DNA from 2 places in the Paenibacillus sp. FSL W8-0919 genome. Region 1 is predicted to be linked to the other one. Evidence: a T-box and tRNA genes for the amino acid it is inferred to sense, from the RefSeq annotation. Region 1 holds a T-box; the other holds one or more tRNA genes.
What was found. The T-box of region 1 lies ahead of ileS (isoleucine--tRNA ligase). A T-box ahead of a tRNA ligase gene usually reads a tRNA of that ligase, here a tRNA-Ile.
Positions count from the first base shown of each region.

Region 1 (3,277 bases):
CGACCCTCGCCAACGCTTCATTCTGGAGACGCTTGTGAACCGGCACCCTGACGTCCATGCCGCTTTTGAGGGCGGCTATGCGGATGCCGAGCGGGTACGCGCAATCATTGCGCCCGATTACCGCGAGCTGGACGGCGAAGACTTCAAAATCAAGGTGCTCAGCATCACGTCGGGAGATCAGAAGCTCCTGGAGCTCGAGCACGGGGATTATATGGGCTCGATTCTCGGCCTCGGCATCAAGCGTTCGAAAATTGGAGATATTCATGTCATCGAAAGCGGATGCCATGCCGTCGTATCGGAGGAGATCGGCTCTTTCCTGAACTTGAACCTGAGCCAGGTGCACAGGGTGCATGTGATGACTGAGCTTCTGCCGATGGACAAGCTGCAGGCAGCCGAGACGAAGCTTGAAACGATGGACATTACGGTATCCTCGCTTAGACTCGACGGCATTGCCAGCGATGCACACCGGATCAGCCGGACGAAGATCGTCGTTCCGATCAAAGCCGGACGGTGCCGGGTGAACTGGAAGGTAGAAGAGGATCCGTCAACCAATTTAAAAGAAGGCGATGTCGTCTCCATACAGGGAATGGGCAGATTTGCCGTACTGGAGATCGGCGGCCTGACGAAGAAAGGGCGGTACCGTGTCAAGGTTGGTAAATATGTCTGACCTTTGAAGGAATTGCCGTTTTTTTGTCGAAATCATTTAGGACGTACATTCAAAATGCGGAATGAATTGCCGATAAATCAGAATGACCGCTATTGTCCTCATGGACGGGTGGTCTGGCTTATACAGCGGATAAACCGTCTTGTGAGGCCCATATATTTAGGAGGTGCACACCATGCCATTGACACCGCTTGATATACATAACAAAGAATTTGCCCGTCGAATTCGCGGTTATGATGAGGACGAGGTCAACGAGTTTTTGGACCAGGTCATTAAAGATTACGAGAGCGTCATTCGGGAGAATAAAGAGCTCGGAAATCAGCTGATGGCGATGCAGGAGAAGCTGGATCATTTCGCCAACATCGAAGAAACCTTGTCCAAGACAATCATCGTAGCCCAAGAGGCTGCCGATGAGGTAAAGAATAATGCGAAGAAGGAAGCGCAGCTTATCGTGAAGGAAGCGGAGAAGAACGCGGACCGGATCATTAACGAGGCGCTCGGAAAATCCCGTAAAATTGCGTTGGAAGTAGAAGAGCTCAAGAAGCAGGCGTCGATCTACCGCACCCGGTTCCGTTCTCTTGTGGAGGCTCAGCTGGAGCTGCTGAAGCAGGACGGATGGGAGACCTTAGAAAGCCGCGAACCGAGCCTGGAGCCTAAAGAGGTGTACTAGGCGGGGCGGCCTTGACTTTTCCCCTGAAGTCGTCTATAACTAATATCATATTCTTGATTATGATGAAAATTTGTTGATGGGAACAGTAGGCAGAGGAATTGTCCTTCAGAGAGCCGGCATTTGCTGAGAGTCGGCGGTCAGTCCTGGGCTGAAGATCATCCCGGAGAAGCGAAGCTGAAGCGTGATCGTAACGTGCGTAAGCTGAGCCGTCCGCCGAACGTTATATCGGACCATGCCGGTAGTTATAGGCATGGACATTGAGGTGTCGCCCGGGACAGTCGTTCACGGCTGGGTTTGCGGGCGGAATTAGGGTGGTAGCGCGAGAACAGGTTCTCGTCCCTTTCGGGATGAGGGCCTTTTTTTATTCCCTTGAGGAACTTTACTCACATTAGTGAAAGGAAGATCTGCAATGAACAGAGTAGACGTGAAAGAGAAGGCGCGGGCCAGAGAGCTTCGCATCCTCGACAAATGGAATAAGGAGAACACGTTCAAGAAGTCGATCGAGCGCCGGGCGGGCAAGCCGAACTATGTTTTCTATGAAGGGCCGCCGACAGCTAACGGTGCACCGCATATCGGCCATGTGTTAGGCCGGGTAATCAAGGATTTCGTAGGCCGATACCAAACGATGAAGGGCTTCCATGTTGTCCGCAAAGCGGGCTGGGATACGCACGGGCTTCCGGTTGAATTGGGCGTTGAGAAGCAGCTTGGCATTTCCGGCAAGCAGGAGATCGAGAATTACGGCGTAGAGGCGTTCATCAAGAAATGTAAAGCCAGCGTGTTCGAATATGAGCATAAGTGGCGCGAGCTGACTGAAGCGATTGCCTACTGGACCGATCTGGACCACCCTTACATTACGCTGGAGAACAACTATATCGAGAGCGTATGGAATATTTTGGCGACGATTCATGACAAGGGGCTGCTGTACCGCGGCCACCGCGTGAGCCCGTACTGCCCTTGCTGCCAGACGACGCTGAGCTCCCACGAAGTGGCCCAGGGCTATGAAGATGTGAAGGATTTGAGTGCAACGGCGAAGTTCAAGCTGCATGACAGCGGTGAGTACATCCTTGCATGGACGACGACGCCATGGACCCTGCCATCCCACGTCGCGCTTGCGGTGAACCCGAATATGGAATATGCACGTGTCCAGCAGGAGGACGGCATCTACATCGTGGCGAAAAACCTGGTGGAAGACGTCATGAAGGGCGAGTACACCGTCCTGTCTACGCTCCAAGGCTCCGAGCTGGTCGGCCAATCTTATACACCTCCTTTCACCTATGTGAAGGCCGAAAAGGCGAATATCGTTGTCGGAGCATCGTTTGTTACGGATGCAAGCGGTACGGGGATCGTGCACATGGCTCCGGCCCACGGGGAAGACGACTACCGCGTATGCCGTGAGAACGGCATCAGCTTCGTAAGCGTCGTAAACGGTCAGGGACGGTATACGGACGAGGTCACGGATTTTGCCGGACGCTTCGTGAAGGATTGCGATCTGGACATCGTGAAGACCCTTTCGGAGAAGGGGCTGCTGTACAGCAAAGAGAAGTACGAGCACAGCTATCCGTTCTGCTGGCGCTGCAAATCGCCGCTGCTCTACTATGCAATGGAAAGCTGGTTTATCGAAACGACCGCGGTCAAGGATCAGCTCATCGCGAACAACAACGAGGTGACCTGGTATCCTGGCCATGTGCGCGAAGGCCGCTTTGGCAAGTTCCTTGAGGATCTGGTGGATTGGAATATCAGCCGGAACCGGTATTGGGGAACGCCGCTGAACGTGTGGGTGTGCGGAACATGCGACGGACAATTTGCGCCGCACAGCATCGCGGAGCTTCGTGCCCAAGCGGTAGGCGAGGTCTCCGAGGATCTGGAGCTGCATAAGCCGTACGTGGATGAAGTCAAGGTGAAATGCCCGCATTGCGACGGCGGCGTCATGGAACGGACCTCCG
Region 1 is NZ_JBBOPV010000001.1:5,856,353-5,859,629, reverse strand. Features, by position in the region: gene NST44_RS26635 (YlmH family RNA-binding protein) at 1-667, shown strand, start outside; gene NST44_RS26630 (DivIVA domain-containing protein) at 840-1,334, shown strand; T-box leader at 1,399-1,678, shown strand; gene ileS (isoleucine--tRNA ligase) at 1,744-3,277, shown strand, end outside.

Region 2 (3,277 bases), 3.9 Mb from region 1:
GCTAGCCCTAAAGCTATTTCGGGGAGAACCAGCTATCTCCGAGTTCGATTGGAATTTCTCCGCTACCCCCACCTCATCCCCGCACTTTTCAACGTACGTGGGTTCGGGCCTCCAGTGCGTGTTACCGCACCTTCACCCTGGACAGGGGTAGATCACACGGTTTCGGGTCTACGTCCACATACTAAAGCGCCCTATTCAGACTCGCTTTCGCTGCGGCTACGGCTTCTCGCCTTAACCTTGCATGGGAACGTAACTCGCCGGTTCATTCTACAAAAGGCACGCCATCACCCATCGATCGGGCTCTGACTTCTTGTAAGCACACGGTTTCAGGTTCTATTTCACTCCCCTTCCGGGGTGCTTTTCACCTTTCCCTCACGGTACTGCTTCACTATCGGTCGCTAGGGAGTATTTAGCCTTAGCAGATGGTCCTGCTGGATTCATACGGGGTTTCACGTGCCCCGCACTACTCGGGATCCGTCTCGGAGGGTTCACATTTTCGATTACAGGGCTTTTACCTTCTATGGCCGGCCTTTCCAGACCTGTTCGTCTAATCTAAACCTTTGTAACTCCATGTGAGACGTCCCACAACCCCAGAGAGCAAGCTCTCTGGTTTAGGCTGTTCCGCGTTCGCTCGCCGCTACTGACGGAATCACTCTTGTTTTCTCTTCCTCCAGGTACTTAGATGTTTCAGTTCCCTGGGTATGCCTCTAGCTGCCCTATGTATTCAGGCAGAAGTGACTGGCTATTACACCAGTCGGGTTTCCCCATTCGGACATCCCCGGATCGAAGCTTGCTTACAGCTCCCCGAGGCAGTATCGTTGTTCGCCACGTCCTTCATCGGCTCCTAGCGCCTAGGCATCCTCCGTGTGCTCTTAGTAGCTTAACCTCAAAGTTTCGCTTGCGAAACTAACTTCGAAAGCATAAACTATGCTCCGGTTATTGTGCTCATCGCTCTGTTGTCCGCTTGTTTCCTGATTGGATAAAACCACTCAATGGTGAAACAAGCTCCCAAAGGATCGATGATCCCAAAACCTTCGCGTGCTACTTTTATTGAAACTTGTTTTGACACAAGTTCAGCTAAAAGGATATTTCTAAAACGCAAATTCGTTTCGTTATCTAGTTTTCAAGGATCAATGCCAGTCTTTCGACCGGAAGATTATCTTATCACAACCTCCATCACAGTACAACCTGCAATTTATGGAAGCGTTAAGAATAAATATGGTGGAGCCAAGGGGGATCGAACCCCTGACCTCCTGCGTGCAAGGCAGGCGCTCTCCCAGCTGAGCTATAGCCCCATATTAGGAAGTATATAAAGTTGTTATGGTGGGCCCTAGTGGACTCGAACCACCGACCTCACCCTTATCAGGGGTGCGCTCTAACCAGCTGAGCTAAGGGCCCATATCATACGCTTGGCAACGTCCTACTCTCCCGGGACCCTTCGGTCCAAGTACCATCGGCGCTGGAAGGCTTAACGGTCGTGTTCGGTATGGGAACGCGTGGAACCCTTCCGCCATCATCACCAAACGTATGTATGAAAGGATTGACCTCTCAAAACTGACCAACGAGTGAGTTGGTTGACTTTACTTCGTAAAGCCTATTTATCCGGCAGCTTGCGCTGACCGTATTTGTACCGCTTCGCTACGGAAGCGAGGTACTCCATAGAAAGGAGGTGATCCAGCCGCACCTTCCGATACGGCTACCTTGTTACGACTTCACCCCAATCATCTACCCCACCTTCGGCGGCTGGCTCCCTTGCGGGTTACCCCACCGACTTCGGGTGTTGTAAACTCTCGTGGTGTGACGGGCGGTGTGTACAAGACCCGGGAACGTATTCACCGCGGCATGCTGATCCGCGATTACTAGCAATTCCGACTTCATGCAGGCGAGTTGCAGCCTGCAATCCGAACTGAGACTGGCTTTTTAGGATTGGCTCCACCTCGCGGCTTCGCTTCCCGTTGTACCAGCCATTGTAGTACGTGTGTAGCCCAAGTCATAAGGGGCATGATGATTTGACGTCATCCCCACCTTCCTCCGGTTTGTCACCGGCAGTCACCTTAGAGTGCCCACCTTAAGTGCTGGCAACTAAGATCAAGGGTTGCGCTCGTTGCGGGACTTAACCCAACATCTCACGACACGAGCTGACGACAACCATGCACCACCTGTCTCCTCTGTCCCGAAGGCCGCCCCTATCTCTAGAGGATTCAGAGGGATGTCAAGACTTGGTAAGGTTCTTCGCGTTGCTTCGAATTAAACCACATACTCCACTGCTTGTGCGGGTCCCCGTCAATTCCTTTGAGTTTCAGTCTTGCGACCGTACTCCCCAGGCGGAATGCTTAATGTGTTAACTTCGGCACCAAGGGTATCGAAACCCCTAACACCTAGCATTCATCGTTTACGGCGTGGACTACCAGGGTATCTAATCCTGTTCGCTCCCCACGCTTTCGCGCCTCAGCGTCAGTTACAGCCCAGAGAGTCGCCTTCGCCACTGGTGTTCCTCCACATATCTACGCATTTCACCGCTACACGTGGAATTCCACTCTCCTCTTCTGCACTCAAGTTCCCCAGTTTCCAGTGCGTCCCGAAGTTGAGCCTCGGGTTTAAACACCAGACTTAAAGAACCGCCTGCGCGCGCTTTACGCCCAATAATTCCGGACAACGCTTGCCCCCTACGTATTACCGCGGCTGCTGGCACGTAGTTAGCCGGGGCTTTCTTCTCAGGTACCGTCACTCTCATAGCAGTTACTCTATGAGACGTTCTTCCCTGGCAACAGAGCTTTACGATCCGAAAACCTTCATCACTCACGCGGCGTTGCTCCGTCAGGCTTTCGCCCATTGCGGAAGATTCCCTACTGCTGCCTCCCGTAGGAGTCTGGGCCGTGTCTCAGTCCCAGTGTGGCCGTTCACCCTCTCAGGTCGGCTACGCATCGTCGCCTTGGTGAGCCGTTACCTCACCAACTAGCTAATGCGCCGCAGGCCCATCCTCAAGCGACAGATTGCTCCACCTTTCATAACTCCGCCATGCAGCGAATTTAATTATCCGGTATTAGCTACCGTTTCCGGTAGTTATCCCAGTCTTGAGGGCAGGTTGCCTACGTGTTACTCACCCGTCCGCCGCTAAGCATCAGGAGTGCAAGCACCCCATCAGCTCCGCTCGACTTGCATGTATTAGGCACGCCGCCAGCGTTCGTCCTGAGCCAGGATCAAACTCTCCAATAAAGATCATCCGAGGATGATCGATTGAAAGAGCGATTAAGCTCATTAGAAAAACTGACGAGAA
Region 2 is NZ_JBBOPV010000001.1:2,005,107-2,008,383, reverse strand. Features, by position in the region: rRNA gene NST44_RS08675 (23S ribosomal RNA) at 1-886, opposite strand, end outside; tRNA gene NST44_RS08670 (tRNA-Ala) at 1,220-1,295, opposite strand; tRNA gene NST44_RS08665 (tRNA-Ile) at 1,322-1,398, opposite strand; rRNA gene rrf (5S ribosomal RNA) at 1,408-1,524, opposite strand; rRNA gene NST44_RS08655 (16S ribosomal RNA) at 1,663-3,216, opposite strand.
Region 2: it encodes a tRNA-Ile, which carries the amino acid that the T-box ahead of ileS (isoleucine--tRNA ligase) is inferred to sense. The anticodon was not compared.